4 regions of the Mesorhizobium sp. WSM4307 genome follow, and region 4 is predicted to be linked to each of the others. Evidence: riboswitches for the same ligand, from Rfam matches in the RefSeq annotation. Region 4 holds a riboswitch; each other region holds the start of a gene.
The links. Region 4 has a riboswitch for cobalamin ahead of FJV83_RS11940 (CbtB domain-containing protein). Riboswitches for the same ligand answer to the same signal wherever they lie in the genome.

Region 1: another riboswitch for cobalamin. It lies ahead of FJV83_RS05035 (DUF1636 family protein); the one in region 4 lies ahead of FJV83_RS11940 (CbtB domain-containing protein).
Region 2: another riboswitch for cobalamin. It lies ahead of bluB (5,6-dimethylbenzimidazole synthase); the one in region 4 lies ahead of FJV83_RS11940 (CbtB domain-containing protein).
Region 3: another riboswitch for cobalamin. It lies ahead of FJV83_RS12825 (aromatic ring-hydroxylating dioxygenase subunit alpha); the one in region 4 lies ahead of FJV83_RS11940 (CbtB domain-containing protein).

Annotation. Positions count from the first base shown of each region.
Region 1 covers NZ_VFTB01000002.1:283,811-288,418, forward strand. Annotated here, with positions in the region: gene FJV83_RS05020 (ABC transporter permease) at 1-209, shown strand, start outside; gene FJV83_RS05025 (substrate-binding domain-containing protein) at 281-1,270, shown strand; gene FJV83_RS05030 (class I SAM-dependent methyltransferase) at 1,444-2,091, shown strand; cobalamin riboswitch at 2,299-2,505, shown strand; gene FJV83_RS05035 (DUF1636 family protein) at 2,596-2,994, shown strand; gene FJV83_RS05040 (ABC transporter ATP-binding protein) at 2,991-3,779, shown strand; gene FJV83_RS05045 (ABC transporter substrate-binding protein) at 3,827-4,608, shown strand, end outside.
Region 2 covers NZ_VFTB01000001.1:652,721-657,328, reverse strand. Annotated here, with positions in the region: gene FJV83_RS03040 (pirin family protein) at 24-944, opposite strand; gene FJV83_RS03035 (DUF2277 domain-containing protein) at 984-1,250, opposite strand; gene FJV83_RS03030 (exodeoxyribonuclease VII small subunit) at 1,350-1,601, opposite strand; gene FJV83_RS03025 (histone deacetylase family protein) at 1,605-2,531, opposite strand; cobalamin riboswitch at 2,652-2,832, shown strand; partial or broken gene bluB (5,6-dimethylbenzimidazole synthase) at 2,933-3,511, shown strand; gene FJV83_RS03015 (hypothetical protein) at 3,685-4,608, opposite strand, start outside.
Region 3 covers NZ_VFTB01000005.1:20,619-25,226, forward strand. Annotated here, with positions in the region: gene FJV83_RS12815 (alpha-ketoglutarate-dependent dioxygenase AlkB) at 1-275, shown strand, start outside; gene FJV83_RS12820 (hybrid-cluster NAD(P)-dependent oxidoreductase) at 371-1,468, opposite strand; gene FJV83_RS12825 (aromatic ring-hydroxylating dioxygenase subunit alpha) at 1,489-2,736, opposite strand; cobalamin riboswitch at 2,850-3,051, opposite strand; gene FJV83_RS12830 (DUF680 domain-containing protein) at 3,546-3,743, shown strand; gene FJV83_RS12835 (DUF680 domain-containing protein) at 3,816-4,019, shown strand; gene FJV83_RS12840 (DUF680 domain-containing protein) at 4,087-4,338, shown strand; gene ugpC (sn-glycerol-3-phosphate ABC transporter ATP-binding protein UgpC) at 4,424-4,608, opposite strand, start outside.
Region 4 covers NZ_VFTB01000004.1:393,513-398,120, reverse strand. Annotated here, with positions in the region: gene cobU (bifunctional adenosylcobinamide kinase/adenosylcobinamide-phosphate guanylyltransferase) at 1-315, opposite strand, end outside; gene FJV83_RS11945 (CbtA family protein) at 308-1,111, opposite strand; gene FJV83_RS11940 (CbtB domain-containing protein) at 1,127-1,306, opposite strand; cobalamin riboswitch at 1,339-1,537, opposite strand; gene FJV83_RS11935 (aromatic ring-hydroxylating dioxygenase subunit alpha) at 1,669-2,844, shown strand; gene FJV83_RS11930 (MFS transporter) at 2,848-4,047, opposite strand; gene FJV83_RS11925 (DUF1624 domain-containing protein) at 4,256-4,608, shown strand, end outside.

The DNA of each region.
Region 1 (4,608 bases), on a different contig from region 4:
CCGTGGTCATCGGCGGCACAAGCCTGTTTGGCGGCGCCGGCTCGATGGTCGGCACCGTTGCCGGCACCATCATGCTCGGCGCGCTCGCCAACATCCTGCAGCTGAACAACATCACGCCCGCCATGCAGTTGCTCGCGACCGCCGCGATCATCGTGCTGGCGGCGGTGCTTCAATCCCTCGTTCGCCGCCGCGAGGGGTTGGGTCGTTAGGAGGAAGGCGGCAACAAAGTCGAAGTCAAACCAAGGTCTGGCCCCCCGGCCCGACGAGGAGGAGAGCGAGTATGAAAACCACAAGACAAGGAACGAGGAACACGCTTCATGCCGTGCTTCTGGCAGGCGCGGGCCTGTGCATTGCAGGAGCCGCCCAGGCCGCCGACCCGATGGTCAAGGCCTGCGCCAAGGACGGCCAGTTCATCATCGGCTTCTCGCAGGCCAACAACGCCGAACCCTATCGCCAGCATGTCAATGACGAACTGACGGCGGCGGCCAAGGCCGTGCCGGGCTTCACTCTGCAGATCGCCGACGGCGCCGGCAACGTCAACACGCAGACCTCGCAGGTCGACAATTTCATCACCCAGAAAGTCGATCTGCTGCTGATCTCGCCCTTCGAGGCGGCACCGCTGACGCCGGCGGTGAAGCGCGCCATGGATGCCGGCATCCCGGTCATCGAGCTCGACCGCAAGACGGTCGGCGATCCCGGCAAGGACTACACCGCCTTCATCGGCGGCGACAATTACAAGATTGCGCTCGAGGCCGGCAAATACACCGCCAAGACCTTGCTGCCGGATGGCGGCGAGGCGGCGGTGCTGGAAGGCTTGCCGAGCTCGACGCCGGCGGTGGAGCGGCTGAACGGCTTCAAGGACGGCGTCAAGGGGAATGCCAAGATCCAGGTCGTCGCCGAGCAGGCCGCCGACTGGGTGCCGGACAAAGCCCAGACCGCCTTTGCCGCCATGCTGCAGGCGCATCCCGACATCAAGGTGCTCTATGCCTCCAACGACATGATGGCGGCCGGCGCGCTGCTTGCCGCCAAGGGAGCCGGCAAGGACGTCAAGATCATCGGCACCGACGGCCTGCCTGGACCGGCCGGCGGCATCGAGGCCGTCGCCAAGGGCGACTGGGCGGCAACCTTCACCTACCCGACGGGTGCGAAGGAAGCGATCGAGATGTCGAAGAAGATCCTGCTCGACTGCTCGACCTCGGTGGAGCCGACGGTAACGGTCGAGACGACGGCGATCACGGCGGAGAATGCCAAGCAGCTGATGGGGAAGTGAAGGGCGATTAGCGCTCGGCGCTGAGGTTGAGACAGCAGGGCCCCGCGCGGGGCCTTGCTTTTTTGCTATTGCTAGATCTGGTCGTGCTCGTGCCAGCTTCGGCCCGCCACCCCAGTCGCTTACTTTGCGTTTAGCCCCGTCATGTAAGGATCCGTAATCCCAAGGGGGCGCGAATGCTGGATAATTACGAGGCCGACCGGTTTGGCGTGATTCACCAGATCGACGTCACGCCGATCAAATACGACAAGCAGTACATTTCCTATTACGAGGATCTGAGCGACCGGACCATCAAGCTCGGCTATCAGCGGCTTGGCTGGGTGCTGGGGGTCACCGGTGAGATACCTCGATCCGTGCTGGAGATTGGTTATGGCACCGGCACCTTTGTCGAGGCCGCCAAAATTACCGGGGTTGCCGACTGTGCCGGCTGCGACATCACCAGATTTCCGCTGCCCGAGGGCGTCCGCTTTGTCGATTGGGACGAGGCGCTCGCCGGCTCGTGGGATCTCGTCGCCATGTTCGACGTGCTCGAGCACATTCCGGATCTGGGTTTCCTCGCCCGCCTTCAGAGCCGCCACCTGGCCATCGCCGTCCCTTACTGCCGCTGGCGTGAACTCGGCGCCGACGGCGAAGCGTGGTTTCGGACGTGGCGCATGCGTCTGCCTAACGAGCACCTGCACCATTTCGACCGTGACTCGCTGGTGGCGCTCCTCGAGCATTACGGCTTCGAATGCGTGACGCTGAATTGCTTTGAAGACGAGATCAGACTGCGGCCGGGCGAAGCGGGTCCGAATATTCTGTCAGGCTTTTTCAGAAAGCTATAGGCCGGTTCCTCGGCGACCGCGGCCAGGTGTCATGCCTCCTGCCTGGTGACCGCTCGCGGCTGAAAACCGCAGCCGCGCCGAAGCCGCATTGCGCGACGACAGGGGTTGACATCGCCGCGAAACATCGCTTCAAACGTAATGTTATTACATATGGAGCATGTGGCGACGGCGTCGCAAAAAACTCATTGCGATGCGATCGACGGAAATCTACGGTGGGTGCGTGATGGCCCCCGCGCCGAAAGGCAAGGGGTGAAAAGGGAACACGGTGAGACCTCAAAAGGTCGAGGCCGTGGCTGCCCCCGCAACTGTAAGCGGTGAGCAAGATCCGACATGCCACTGGCCGGCAAGGCTGGGAAGGCTGGATTGCGCCGAGACCCGCGAGCCAGGAGACCTGCCATCAACTGAGTTGACCGGACGGGGTGTGCCGGGAGGAGGCGTGGACGTCGGTCTTGTCGGCCGGCTCGCCAACATCCTTCCGTCGCCAGTTTTGAAAGTGACGGAAAGTTGGACGGCGCCATCGATCATCGTATCATCGTGTGCACGCTTTGCCGCGACGTTCCGACCGGCATCAGGTCGGGCGAAAGCCTGTGCGTGGATTTGCGCTCCCGGCTCGCAGCCTGCCATGAACCCGCCGTGGCGCATGGCTTCACGGTCGAAGGCGTCGAATGCATGGCGGGCTGCGCGCGGCCGCTGACGGTGGCCTTCCAGGCGCCGGGCAAGGCCTCCTATCTCTTCGGCTCCATCGACGCCGAGGCCGACGCCGGCGATCTCCTGCGATTTGCCCGACTTTACGCCTCGCTCGCCGACGGCTGGTGCAATTCCGGACAACGTCCGCCGCGACTGGCCGGCAAGACACTGGCCCGCATTCCCGGGCCGGCCAAGTTTCCGGGCAACAGCCGATGACAATGCCACTCCTCGAAGCGCGCGACCTCAGCGCCATGGTCAATGGCCGGCATCTGGTCCACGCCTTCAGCCTGTCGGTGGCCTCGGGCGATCGCCTTGCCATCATCGGCCCCAATGGCGCCGGCAAGACCACGCTGCTGCGCATGCTGTCGGGCATGCTCAGGCCAAGTGCGGGCGAGGTGAAGCTTGGCGGGCGCCGCCTGGACCGTATCGCGACCGCCGAGCGGGCCCTGCATATCGCCGTCGTCGGCCAGACCGACCAGCCGGACCCGCGGCTGGCGGTGATCGACTATGTCGAGCTCGGCCGCGTCCCGCATGCCGGCCTGAGACGCAGGAGCGAGGAGCGCGACATCGTCGTCGACGCGTTGCGCCGGACCGGCCTGTTGCCGCTGCTTGGCCGCACCATCGGCTCGCTGTCGGGCGGCGAGCGCCAGCGCGCCCAACTGGCGCGCGCCATCGCGCAGCAACCGAAAGTGCTGTTCCTCGACGAGCCGACCAACCATCTCGATCCGCGCGCCCGCGGCGAGCTGCTCGAGCTCGTAGCCGGCTTCGGCATGACGGTGATCGCGGTGCTGCACGATCTGGCCCTGGTGGCGCCCTTCGCCACCAGGGTCGCGGTGATGAGCGAGGCGCGGCTGCATGCGCTGGCGGCACCCGGCGAAGCGCTGACGCAAAAGCTGATCCGCGAGATTTTCGGCGTCGACGTGTTTCGCCTGCGCCATCCGACCGAAGACCGCGAACTCACGGTGTTCGATGTTCCGAACCGCGCCGCGCCGCCATCCTGATCGAGCCCATCCCTCATCCGACACTGTTCAGCCAAGGAGCAAAATCCGTGAAACGCCTCGCCCTGTCGCTCGTCTTCTTGCTGCTGGCCCCGGCAGCCTTCGCCTTCCCGGTCACCGTCGACAGCTGCGGCAAGCCGCTGACCTTCGACGCGCCACCCAAGCGCGCCGTCATCCATGATCTCAACATGGCCGAAATGGCCTTCGCGCTGAAGCTGCAGCCGTCGATCGTCGGCCTGACCGGCATCACCGGATGGTACAAGGTCGGCCCCGAGTTCAAGGCCGAGCAGGGTTCCATCCCGGAACTGGCGCCCAAATACCCGACGCTCGAAAACCTCGTCGCCGTCGAGCCCGATTTCTTCTTCGCCGGCTGGTACTATGGCATGAAGCCGGGTGGCGACGTGACGCCCGACAGGCTCGCCCCGCACGGCATCAAGACGCTGGTGCTGACCGAAAGCTGCGTCCATCTCGACAAGAACCGTCCGGCCGCCTCGATGGACCTGCTCTATGGCGATGTCGAAAAGCTGGGCAAGATCTTCGGCAAGGACGCGGACGCGGAGAAGCTTGTCTCCGGCTGGAAGGCGCAACTCGCGGAAATCATCGCCAAGGTTGGCGACCGCAAGGGGACGCGGGTATTCCTCTATGATTCCGGCGAGGACAAGCCGTTCACATCAGGCAAATTCGCCATTCCGAGCGCCATGATCGCGGCCGCGGGTGGGGACAACATCATGGCCGACATGGACACCAGCTGGGGCAACACGGACTGGGAAACCGTGGCGTCGCGCAATCCGCAGTTCCTCATCCTGCTCGATTACCAGGATGGCGGCGGCTA
Region 2 (4,608 bases), on a different contig from region 4:
ATCAGGTCCCCTCGCCGATTTCCTCAGCTTTCCGGCAGCGGGATGAACTCTTTCTCATCTCCAGGAACGATATCGAAGCGTCCCGTCTTCCATTCCTGCTTGGCCTGTTCGATGCGCTCCTTCGACGAGGAGACGAAATTCCACCAGATGTAGCGCTGCGAGCCGAGCGAGGCGCCGCCGAAAAGCATGAAATGCGCACCGGTTTGCGACGATATGATGATCTCGTCACCGGGCCGGAACACCAGGAGCCGCTCTGCCGGAAAGACGTCGCCCGAAATCGCGACCTCGCCTTCCAGCGTGTAGATGGCGCGCTCTTCCGCGTCGGCCGGAATCTTTATGCTGGCGCCCGGAGCCAGCCTAAGGTCGGCGTAAAGTGTCTCGGAATCGGCCCTTACCGGGGAGCGCTGCCCCTGGAAATCGCCGATGACGATGCGGCCGCGGACGCCTTCGGCATCGATCTCGGGCAGCCGCAAGGCAGCGGTGTTCTCAAACACCGGCGCCACTTCCTCCTTGCCATCGGGCAAGGCGAGCCATGTCTGCAGGCCTGAGATCGACATCGGCGCGCCGCGCAATTCCTCCGGCGTGCGCTCGGAATGCACGATGCCGCGGCCGGCGGTCATCAAATTCACGTCGCCGGGCTGGATCACCATTTCGGTGCCCAGCGAATCCCGATGCCTGATCCTGCCGTCGAACAGATACGTCACCGTCGACAGGCCGATATGCGGGTGAGGACGGACATCGAGAGCCTGGCCTGCCCGCAGGATCGCCGGACCCATGCGATCGAAGAAAATGAACGGCCCGACCAGCCGCCGCCTGGCGGTCGGCAGCGCGCGACGCACCTCGAAGCCGCCAATGTCCTTGGCGTTCGGGATGACCATCAACTCGATCTGGTCGCTGGCAAAGGCGTCGCCGGCTTCAGGGTCTTTCCCGGGAAAGAAGCTCATGGACTCTCCTTGTCAGCGGTCGAGGGCCCCTTGGCGGCATCAGGCAAAGCGGATCGCCGCCTTTGCCCGCAGTTTGGCCGCCACCTCTTCGCGATTGCGCGGATGCTGGTTGGTTTCAAGCGAATCGAGGAGTTCACGCGCCGATGCCGCGATGGCTTCGACCGCATGATCGAACGCATGCTGGTTCTGTTTCGACGGTCGTGTCGTTCCGCTCAGCTTGCGGACGAACTGAAGGGCTGCGTCGCGCACTTCGTCATTGGTTGCGGGCGGGTCAAAATTGAACAGGGTCTTGATGTTTCTGCACATCGCTTCCGTATCTCCTTTTGTCCTGGAGCCGTTTCAATCGGGACGAGCTTAATTCTCAACCATGATCGTGTCCAAAAACCGGAAAGGCTGCTCCGTGCCTCAGTCCGCGTCGAGCGGTTCTGTTCCGACCGGCTTGCCGTCGCGCGACAGCCTGATCTTCTCGACCTTGTCCTCGGCGGCCTTCAGCAGCCGGTCGCAATGCGCCTTCAGCGCCTCGCCGCGCTCGTAGATCTTGATCGACTGGTCGAGCGGCACGTCGCCACGCTCCAGATCATCGACGATCTTCTCCAGCGCGTCGAGTGCCTGCTCGAAGCTCATCGCCTTGACGTCTTCGTTGGTTTCACCAGCCATCATTCATCCTTTCATCAGTCGCCCGACATGGGCGGCGACCGAAAATGCCAGTCCCTGCAGATCGTAACCGCCCTCAAGCAGGCTGACGAGCCGGTTGCCGCTGTGGCGCGCGGCGCGCTGCATCAGCTGGCCGGTCGCCCAGTCGAAATCGTCCTCGGTCAGGTTGATCTCGGCCAGCGGATCGCGGTGATGCGCGTCGAAACCGGCCGAGATGATGATCAGGTCAGGCGCGAAATTGTCGAGCGACGGCAGCACCCGCGACAGGAAGGCATCGCGAAACACCTCGCTGCCGGTCTGCGGCGCCAAGGGCGCGTTGACGATGTTGCCGGCGCCGGTCTCGGTCTTCGCGCCAGTGCCGGGATAAAGCGGCATCTGGTGCGTCGAGCAATAGAGAACCGAGGGATCGTCCCAGAAAATGTCCTGCGTGCCGTTGCCGTGATGCACATCCCAGTCGACGACGGCGACGCGCTCGGCGCCATGCTTCTTCTGCGCATAGCGCGCGGCGATCGCCGCCGTGTTGAAGAAGCAGAAGCCCATCGCGGTGGTCTTTTCGGCATGGTGGCCGGGCGGCCTTGCGGCGACGAAGACATTGTCGGCGCGGCCTGCAAAGACGTCGTCGACGGCGGCGTTGGCGGCGCCGATCGCGGCGATCACCGCCTGCCAGCTCTTCGGGCTGGCGGTGGTGTCGGCATCGATGCGGGCAATACCCTCCTCGGGAATGGCGGCACGCACACGGGCGACGAAATCGGCGGGGTGCGCGTAGAGGATGGTGGCCTCGTCGCCCTCCGGCGCCTTGGCACGATCGAGCGCGGCAAAAGCCTCGTCGTCGAGCACGCGCTCGATGGCGCGCAAGCGGTCCGGCCGCTCGGGGTGGCCGGGCGGCGTGATGTGTTCGAGGAAGATCGGGTGCGTGTAGAGACGGGTTGTCATGCTCCCTATCTAGTGCCCCGGCGCCGCGATGGCCATGCATTGCGGCTCGATCACTGGGGAAAATCGCGCCTGCGTCCATTGGCGCCGCTGCGGGGATTGGCGCGGCCGAGGCTTCGGCGTAAGGTCGCGCCACTGCCTGGTGCTCGCCGCAAGCGGGAGAATCGGGAACACGGTTGAATTCCGTGGCGTGCCCAACGCTGTGAGGGGGACCGCGCCGGTAAATGCCACTGTCGATGACGGGAAGGCACCGGACGCGGGTTGATCCCGAGCCAGAAGACCGGCCTGGCAGCCATCGTCATCCGCATGGTCAGGCGGCTGGCATCGGAGCAACGTGCGTCCAGTTGGATGCACAAAGTGCGCTCTGACGGTGTGGAGCTATTGCAATCGCAAGGGGACGAGCGATGCCGGAACACATGACCGCTCCTGTGGGCGACGGATTTGACCAGACGGCGCGCGACGCGGTCTATCGCGCCATGTTCACGCGGCGCGACGTGCGCAGCCATTTCCTGCCCGACGCGCTCGACGACGAGGTGTTGGCGCGGCTTCTGCTTGCCGCCCATCACGCGCCATCGGTCGGCTTTATGCAGCCATGGAATTTCATCGTCATCCGCGACGCCGCGCGACGGGCAGAGGTGCGCGACCTGTTCCTGGCCGCGCGCGAACAGGAACTGCCTGAAATCGAGGGGGAACGACAGGCGCTCTACCGCAAGCTGAAGCTCGAAGGTATCTGCGAAAGCGCCCTCAACATCTGCATCACCTGTGACCGTCGGCGCTCGCAAGGCTCGCCACTGGGCCGCTGGCACAATCCGGAAATGGATCTCTACAGCACGGTCTGCGCGGTGCAGAATTTCTGGCTGGCCGCGCGTGCCGAAGGCGTCGGCGTCGGCTGGGTCAGCATCATCGAGCCGCAAGCGTTGAAGAGCCTGCTGGCCATTCCCGAGCATGTGACGCCCGTCGCCTATCTCTGCGTCGGCCGGGTTTCCGAGTTCGCATCCAAACCAGACCTGGAAACGCATGGCTGGGGCCGGCGGCTGCCGCTGCCCGACCTGATCATGAGCGAGACTTTTTGCGGGCAAGGCGAGGCGCCACTGAAATCGACCGTGGCCCGCCTCAACGCCTCCGATGTCGCGCCGGCGACGACCTGCCCAGCCGATCAGTTCGTCGCGCCGGCCGTGCCCCAGCGCGAGCCACCAAAGGAGGCCAGCGCCTTGTCCTTCAGCTCCCTGAACTTCGACGACGCCTCGGCCAGCCTGATATCCCAGGCCGGATCGGGCACCTGGCCGGCGATGGTCTTGAAATAGACCTGCATCAGGCAAGCGATGGCGAAGGGCTCGATGAAGGCCGCCTTGAAGGCCCAGGCAAAGACGATGGCAAGCACGAAGGCCCAGCCGGCGAGTTGTCCGGGCATGATGAAGAGAACGGCGCTGGCCGGAGCCAGCATCAGCAGGAAGATGACGAAAGACACGCCCCACATGATGACCGCCAGCCAGACGGCGTTCTTGACCATGGTCTTGCCGTTCTGGGCGTAGAGCACGACGCCTTGCCGCGCCGTCTCGAAGGGTGAGGACGAGTTGATGCGGATGTTGTAGCCGAGGATGATCTCGTCGACATAGGTGAGCGACAGGCGGATCACCGTGTTGATGAAGGAGACCAGACCGCTCAGGCCCGGAATGGGCAGGAAAGCAGCGATGCCGCCGAGCAGGCCGGTGATGGCGCGGATGGCGCCCTTGACCAGCTGGTCGACGACGAAAAGGATGTTGGCCTCGGCGAAACGCTCGGTCACGACCTGCCTGGCATAGGCGATCTGGTTCTGGCCGTCGGGGACATCCCGGCCGTCGATCAGATGGACCATCACGGCGATATGGCCGGCCTTGACGACGTAGAGGATATATTCGCGGATCCAATAGACGGCGATCGAAACCACGCCGAAGCCGACCACGCCGCCCCACAGGGCAAAGGACATCGGCCCGTCGGGATCCGTGGAGATATGGCCGACGCCATAGCCGACCGATGCACCGGTGCCGGTCGCCACGATATAGGCAAGCGTGATGCCGAAATAGACGATCATGCGAAAGAC
Region 3 (4,608 bases), on a different contig from region 4:
ACCAGGACCGCGACGAGGCCGATTTCTCGGCGCCTGTCGTCTCTGTCTCGCTGGGCGACGATTGCCTGTTCAGGGTCGGCCAGACGACGCGCGACGGCGCCACCAAATCGTTCAGGCTGAAGAGCGGCGACGTCGTCGTGCTCGGCGGCGAGGGCCGTCTCGCCTTCCACGGCGTCGACCGCATCTATCCCTCGACCTCGGCGCTGCTCAAGAACGGCGGCAGGATCAATCTGACGCTGCGGCGGGTGACGAAGCCGAACGAGAACGCCTTATAAGCCGATCCTGACGCGCGCCCTACCGAGGTCGCCAGGGTCTTGGAAACAGCTGCAACTGCTTGGCAAGGCTGCCGTGGCGGGGCCGCCCGACGTTGTCACGCCTCGATTTCGAGAGCCGAAAGCGGCTTCGAGCAGCAGGCGAGGATGAAGCCGTCATCGATCTCGTGATCGAGGATGCCGCCATTGTGGCTCATCTCGACGGCGCCCGAGACTTTCTTCACCTTGCAGGTTCCGCACAGGCCGAATTCGCAGGCCGCGGGGATCCGCACGCCCGACGAACGCGCCGTCTGCAGCACGGTCTGGCCGGCGATGCACTCGGCATCGACGTCCGAAAGCGCGAAGCGGATCGGTGTTGCCTCGATGGGAACGGCAACGCCGTCTTCCGCGGGCGACGCGAACGGCGCCGGGACTTCCTCCACCGCGGGGGCTGCAAAGCTCTCCTGGTGGTATTTCGTCATGTCGAAGCCAGCGGCTTCAAGCATGCCGCGCACGGCGCGCATGAAAGGATCCGGACCGCAGCAGAAGATCTCGCGTTCGCGGAAATCGGGCGCCAGCAGCGGCAGCCGGATCGCGTCGATGCGGCCCATATGGCCATACCAGCCCTCGCGGCTCGACCGCTCCTCGATCATGAAGCCGAGCGACAGGCCCGGCATATGGCCGCCGAGCAGTTCGAGTTCCTTGCGGAAGATGATCTCTTCGGCGCGCCGCGCGCAGTTGACGAAGCCGACATCGGTCCATGGCGCGCAATCGTTCAGCCAACGCAGCATCGACATCATCGGCGTCACGCCGGAACCGGCCGAGATGAACAGATATTTGGCCGCCGGGTGGCTGTGCAGCGAAAAGTCGCCGCTCGGCCCATAAGCCTTGACGTGCGAACCGGGCACCAGGTGATCGAACATCCAGCGTGTGCCGATGCTGCCGGCCTGCGCCTTCACCGTCACCGCGATCGAGAACGGCCGTGACGGCGACGACGACAGCGTATAGGTGCGCATCAGCGGTCCGTCCGACGTCGGCAGTTCCAGCGTCACGAACTGGCCCGGCTTGTAGCGGAACCAGGTCTGGTTGTCGGAGCGGAAGGTGAAGGTCTTGACGTCAGGCGCCTCGTCGCTGACGCCGATCACTTCCAGCACCTGCAGCCTGTCGTTCCAGGGCGCCATCTGATCGAGATGGCGATAGAGGCCAAGATCCGTCATCGCGTTCATCCCCAAACCTCTCAGGCGACACTGCGCAGGGCCGGCCGGCCGTCTTCGGCAAGCCGTGGGCCGATGAAGGACGCGTACCATTCGACAAACTGGATCACGCCGCCCTCGTGCAGCTCCGAATAGGGGCCGGGCTCATAGGCCGGCGACAGAATGCCGAAGGCGTTTTCCTCGACGATGCGGCGATCCTGGTCGTTGGTCTCGGTCCAGACATGGGTGAGTTCGGCAAGATCGTAGTCGACGCCCTCGACTGCGTCCTTGTGCACCAGCCATTTGGTCGTCACCGCGGTTTCCGTGGCGCTGATCGGCAGCACGCGGAAGGTGACGGCATGGTCGCCGAGGATGTGGTTCCACGTCGTCGGATAGTGATAGAGCAGCAAGGAGCCGATGCGGTCGGCCGAGACGCTGTCGGACAGGTTCTTCTTCACCGCCCGCTTGCCCGTCATCGTGTAGCTGACCGCATCGCGCAGCAGCGGCGCGCGGGTGGCGCGGTATTGCCCGGCCGGATCGATGCGGAACTTGCTCGGCAGCCCGGCCGCCTCGCATTTGGCCCAGTGTGCCAGCATTTCCGGATCGCTGTCGGCGCCTTGCACGCCGGTCACCGTCGGGGCTTCCGGGAAGGTCTTGCACAGTTCCGGGTGATTGCCGGCGCAATGATAGCACTCGCGGTTGTTTTCCCAGACGAGCTTCCAGTTGCCCTTCTCGACGATCGTGCTCTCGAAGGCGATCTTTGCTTCGCTGAGCCGGTGCGGCTTGAGATAGGGTTCGATCATCGCCCGCATCGGCGCGAAGTCGGCGGGTTCCTTGGCCAGGCAGATGAAGATATAGCCGGCCACGCTTTCGCAGGCGACCGGCTTCAGGCCGAACTGGCTTTTGTCGAAGCCGTCTGCCATCTGGCGGGCAAACAGCAGCCTTCCGTCCAACTCATAGGTCCATTGGTGATAGGGGCAGACCAGCTTGGCGGCCATGCCCTTGTCGGTGTTGCAGACGCGGCTGCCGCGGTGGCGGCAGGAATTGTGGAAGGCGTTGATCTTGCCCTGCTGATCGCGCACCAGCACGACAGGGTAGTCGCCGATCTGTACGGTGATGAAGCTGCCGGGCTTGGGCAGTTCGCAATCATGGCCGACGAACAGCCAGTCGCGATACCAGATCAGCTCCATGTCGAGCTTGAAGAAATCGGGATCGGTATAGAAGGGTTGCTCGAGCGAGAAGCCCTCTCTGCGGCCATTCAACAGCCTCAGCATATCGTTGCGCGCATCCATGTCCTGTCCTCATACTTCAAGGACTGAACTGGTGGTGATTGAGGAAGGATGAGACGCAGCTCGGCGAAAGCCGGGCACGCGCGATCCGCCTCTTGACCGCCCACCGCGATCAGTCGAGTTCAAAAATCTCGGGCTGGTTTCCGGGCTCTGGAGTGTCCTTGCGGACGGTCGCGACACCTTCCCAGGCTTTTGCCCAGTGGTCTCCCGTTGCGACTTGAACTCCACCACCGTTGCGGGGGCAGCGCCGGATTTTGACCGGCTTCCCAATTCTCCGCCCCGTCGTCACGAAGCGGCACCTGAGATGACATGATCTAATCACGACAGCGTTTGCGACATCGGCATGAAAGCGACATCGTATCCATGCGGCGCGACACGCATGCGCAACGATCAGGTCACGGGCAGCGGTCACGAAAATCGCCTCCGCCGATAGCTGTGCCGGCTGTCAAAATCGACCCGGAACTGGGGCAAAAGAGGTTAACGGTTTCGAAAAGTGACTATTAGCAGACTCTAAAATCGAACCGAACGGTTCGTTTCTGTTGACGGTGCGTGCAGGACGGTGTGAACGATGGACCTCCGATACAGTCTGTGACCTTGCGGCTGGCGTTTACTAAGTGGTTGATATCAAAAAGAAAAATGCATGGCTCGGAAGCCCTGGCACAATTTCAAGTGGTGGATTCTTGGTCCACACGGAACAACTTCGTGATTGGAAACGGCGAACTGGCTTTCCCACATCGGGCCTGTCCGAACGACGCGATTTCAATCCCAAGACACGCCGCTAGACGGACGGAAAAAATACTGGAGTACCAAAAATGAAAAAGATTGTTCTCACTGCCGCCGCCCTTCTGGCTATTTCCGGCAGCGCCTTTGCTGGTAGCGACCACTATGGTTCGAATGCCGCCGCAGCCACGGCTGTCGACAGCTCGTACACCGCTTCGACCAACAAGTCGGAGCCGGCTGCTCAGACGCCTGCCCAGGGCGCCGATCGCAACCTCTTCGGCAACAACTAACAACAGATCCCGGCCGACAGCGGGCTTTTCGCCCGCCGCTCTGGCCGACCTTGAGAAATTCAGGAGACTAACATGAGCAAGATCATCCTTGCTGCCGCCGCCGTCCTGGCCATTTCCGGCAGCGCCTTCGCTGGCAGCGACAACTACGGTTCCAACGGTGCCAACCAGTCGGCCGCTGCGGCCGACCATTCCTACACGGCTTCGGTCGACAAGTCGGCTCCGGCCACCCAGCTGCCTGCTCAGCAGGGCGCTGACCGCAACCTCTTCGGCAAGTAATGCCGGTTTACGGGAATGGCGGCGATGCCGGCCGTTCCCGTGAAATCCAGAAATTCAGGAGACTAACATGAACAAGATCATCCTTGCTGCCGCCGCCGTTCTGGCCATCTCCGGCAGCGCTTTCGCGGGCAGCGACAATTTTGGTTCCAATGGCGCCAACCAGCCCGCCGTGACTTCGCCCGCCGCAACTTCGATTGACAACTCGCGTACGGCTTCGATCCGCGAGAGCGGCTCGCCTGTCTACAAGCTGCTCAATTCGTCGGGCGACGCGCAGAAGTCCGCTCCTCAGGGCAGCGACCGCAACCTCTTCGGCCGTTAACAGCCGTAGCTGATTTCCAAAAAAGGAGCGGCGGGCCTGGCCCGCCGCTCTTTTTTGTTGCCTTGACCCAGCAGGACCGGCGGCCTCAAGCCGCTTTTGCTTCCGGCTTTTGCAGCGCGAAGGAATGTCCGTCCGCATCGAAGATATGCAGGTCCTCGGCATTGGCGCTCAGCCGCAATGTCGAACCGCGCTTGACCTCGACATTGCCCGGCAGTTTGGTCACCAGCGGCAGGTCGGCGCGGCCGATATCGACATAGACCAGCTGGACCT
Region 4 (4,608 bases):
GCATTCTGCGTCCAGATCATGGTCGGCCAGCATATGATTGGTCAGCCACAGCGTCAGACAATCGACAAGCACCGGCTGGTTGTCGGGTAGCGCTTCGAGCGCGCCAGCGAGATCGAGCGGCGCATCGATGGTCGCCCACCCCTCACCGCGCCGCGACCGATGCAACGCGATGCGCTCGCGCATTTCGTCGTCATAGGCTTCAGCGGTGGCGATATAGGCCCATGGCGGCGGCAGCGCCGTCGCCAGGGTTTCGGCATGAGCGCTCTTGCCGGAGCGCGCACCGCCGATGATGAAGGTCAAACTGCGATCAGGCAAAGCTGTCGCGCAGGCTGGTCGCCGTGCCGGTGAAGCGTCCGCGTACCACGCCGACAACCGCGCCGAGCACCAGCCAGAACACCAGATTGGTCAGCGTTACCGCCACCACGAACTGGTGATGCAGGCCTTCGGGGATCGACGTTATGAAGCTGTCCGGCTGCGGCGCACCGACGATATGCGGCGCCACGATCAGGACCACCGCAAGGATCGCCAGCGGCAACGATTTGCGGAAGGCGAGAAGACCCAGGCCAGCCGCTGTCGCCGCCACCGTCGCCCACCACCAGATCTGGCGTTGGGTGAGGTCGGCCACCGGCATCGCCGGTAGTTCCGGCGGCAGGCTGAGGCCCGGGGCGAGCGTGAACGCGGCAAAACCAGCCAGACCCCAGAATACGCCCTGGCGCCAGTTGCCGATGCCGCCGGCGAATTCGGAAACCGCCACCAGGACCAGCGCGAAACCGATGCCGGTGACGATATTGGCCAGCACGCTGAAGGCGAAGCGCTCGAAGCCGTCGGCCGGCGCCCAGCCTTCGTCCTCCGCCGGCGCGGCTGCGTCAGCCGGTGCGGGTGCTGCGGTGCTCATGGCATTTCCCGCAGGTGCCGGGGTGCTCATGGCATTGGTGTCCGCAGCGGCGGGCGCCGCGGCATGCTCATGTTGATGGCCGCCACCGGCCTGTTCGTAGACTTCCGCCTTCAGGATGAGCGGCACGGTCGCATAGGTCTGCAAGCAGGCGAGAACGACGCCGGCCACGAGCCCTGCGATCGCCGCGATAAACACGACGTTGCGAAACAGATTCATGATGTCAGATCCTCGTCAGTGGCAGGGAAAAGCCATCGAATGGCGATAGTCGTGCGCGGCATTGTGGACCGCATCGATATGCGAGAACCCGACAAAGCCGATGATGAACGTGCCGAGCAGCGCGGCGAGCGCCAGCTGCATGAAGCGCGACTGCGAGGAGACGGAGGCGCCGAGGGAGACGGAAGCGGTGTTCATATCTTGTCCTTTCACCCTCCACCCGAGGGCCTGTCAGTTTTGCCGTCGTCGGCAGGTCTCCTGGCTCACGGATCAGCGCCCTTCCCCACCTTCCCGAAGACGAATCTTCAGTGGCATATGGAGAGGACTACCGCACACAGTTGCGGGGGCAGCCACGGCATTGGGCAAGAATTTCGCCCGCACCGCATTCCCTCTTGGCTCCAAAACGGAACCGACGACTGCATGACTATAGGGAAAATCGCGACACGCGGCAAACCAAATTCCGCCGGCAAACAGCGCGATTGCGCCATGCCGTCTCCAGGCACGACAATTGACAATTCTCCTGACCGGGTGTCGGCTGGCCGCTTCACAGGAAGCCAGCCATGCAGCCCATTGCCGGTGAGCGCGCCCCTTACAATGGCCTGACCCAGGCCGAGCCGACCCTGCCCTCGTCGGCCTATTGGGACGGTGAGAGCTACCAGCGCGACCTCGACGCCATCTGGTACAAAAACTGGCTGCTCGTCTGCCGCGAGGCCGATCTGGCCCAGCCGCTGGCCTTCCGCAGGTTTCGCATCGGCACGCAGGACATCATCGTGCTGCGCGACGACACCGGCGCCCTGCGCGCCTTCCACAACACCTGCCGGCATCGCGGTTCGCAGCTTTGCCAGGAGAGCGAGGGCCGGCTGAAGGCGCGGCTGATCACCTGCCCCTATCATGCCTGGTCCTATTCGCTGCGCGGCGACCTCGTGCGCGTGCCGTCGAAATCGTTGCCGGACGGCTTCGACAAGGCCGACCATCCGCTCTACCGCGTCGCGCTCTCGGTGTGGCGCGGCTTCGTGTTCATCAATCTGCAGGAGGGTGCGGCGGACTCCGCGCAGGCATCCTTCGATCCTGCCTCCGGCAATCTCGGCAACTGGCCGCTGGAAACGCTGGTATCGGGCCATGTGCTGCGCAAGGTGATGCACTGCAACTGGAAGATCTTTTGGGAGAACTTCAACGAGTGCCTGCACTGCCCGGGCATCCACAAGGACCTGTCGCGCCTGGTGCCAATCTATGGCCGAGGTCTGATGAGCCGGCACGACGATCCCGAATGGACGCGCCACGCCGACAATGACGCGCCGGAGTTTTCCGGAGGCCTGCGTGCCGGCGCCGAGACCTGGTCGCGCGACGGCAAGACGCACGGGCCGGTCTTCTCCGGGTTGACGCCGGCCGAACGCGTCGCCGGCCAGACCTACGCCACCAGCCTGCCCTCAATGTTCATCGTCGGCCATGTCGACTATGTCAGGACGGTACGCCTGGTGCCGCTCGGTCCCGAACAGACGGAGCTTATCGCCGAATGGCTGTTCGCGCCCGAGGCGCTGGCCGCGACCGACATCGACAACATCGTCGCCTTCGGCACACAGGTGCTGGAAGAGGACGCCGCCATCTGCGAGGTCAACCAGAGGGGCCTGCGCTCGATGCGCCACCATGCCGGCGTGCTCATGCCCGAGGAGTATGACCTGCACCGTTTCCACAACTGGGTGCGCGAGCGTCATGCGGCGCTTGCACCAAAGCCGTGATCCTCACAGTGACTTCGGCAGGTATCGCCACGTGACAAAACCGCAAACCGCCGCGAGCAGACCAAGCGTGACGAACACCGAGCCCAGCCCGAAGAAGGCGAGCACCACCGAATAGACCAGCGGCGGCGTCAGTTCGGAAAAATCGAGATAGGTGCGGTAGACCGCCGCCATCTGCGCCCGTTCATAGGAGCGCACCGAACGCATGAAGGCGGTCGAGCCCAGCGCGTCGAGCGCTATGGTGAAGAAGGCGCCGCACAGCAGGAACGCGCCGGTGAGCAGCGGGACGCTCTCTCCGACCGTGCCTGCCGCCAAAAGCATCGCCGACATGGCGAAATAAGCGAATGTCATGGTGCGCCGGCCGCCAAAGCGTTTTCCGGCCTTGCCCCAGAAGATCGCCATGAAGAGCAATGCGTTGCCCGCCGAAACCAGCAGGCCGCCGGCCAGCTTGCCCTCGCCGGTGATCACCATGAACAGCGGCCCATAGACGAAGAACGTCGTCCAGAAGCAGGAGCGGCCGAAGGCGATCAGCCAGGCAAGCCTCAATCTGGGCTGCGCGACGAAGCGGCCGATATTGGCGAGCGGATTGGCCGGCCGTGTCTTGCCGGGCCGGATCGACGGATTGTCGCCCAGCCGATAGGTCCAGAACAGCGCCAAGAGCGCTAGCGCGAACACCGCCACCGCACCATGCGCGGCATAGATACCGAAGCGCGTGTAGAGGAAGATGCCGAGTGTCGGCCCACCGGTCCAGGCAAACATCGACCACGCCATGCGCAGCGATTCGGCCTGCATGAAGTCGGTCTTGCGGATGTGGTCCATGATGTAGAGGTTGAGCGTGATCGAAAGCGCGCTGGCCCCCATGACACGGCACAGCATCCCGGCCAATTGCCCGGCCAGCGTGTGGGTGACGAAGAACAGCGAGCCGATGGCGAGCAGGCAGGCGCCTGCGGTGTAGACCCAGCGCCGGGCAAAGCGGCGGATCAGCAGCGGCATGAACAAGGTTACCGACAGGCCGAGCAGCGCCACGATGGTGTAGAGGATCGAGACGATCTGCTCATTGTGCAGGATTTCGTAGGCCTGGATCGGGATGACGCTCGACACCGTGGCGCGGGCAAAGGATTCGACCGCATAAAGCGAGGCGAAGGTGCGCGCATCCGCGGCCCTGAGGGCCGGGAGCCAGATTGGATGGCGCACATGGGTGGACATTGCTTCCCCAAAGCAGAATCACCGGCCAAATCTGCCTTGGCCGTTCCCGGACGATTAAGAGGAAACCGACGCATAGGCCGTGAAAAGCGAAGTCGGTCAACGACTTCCCGGCACTGGCCTAAAGCGTCGCTTGATCCAACGCCCCGGCTTCTTCTGTCCGGTCCAACCGTGATAGTTCTCACGCGGGGCTGAATCAGATCGCGAGACCATGACCATCCATACGCCGACCGCACCCGCTCCGGAGCCATCCAGGCGCATCGTCGCCATAGACATCGTGCGCGGCATCGCGCTGCTGGCCATGGCGAGCTACCATTTCACCTGGGACCTGGAATTCTTCGGCTATACCGATCCAGGCCTCACCGCCTTCGGCTGGTGGAAGATCTACGCGCGCTGCATTGCCTCGACCTTCCTGTTTCTGGTCGGCGTCAGCCTCTACCTCGCGCACGGCCAGCAAATCCGCTGGAACGGTTTCTGGAAACGTTTTGCCATGGTCGCCGGAGCGGCGATCGCCATTTCGGTGGTAACCCGTATCGCGACGCCGGACGGATTCATCTTCTTCGG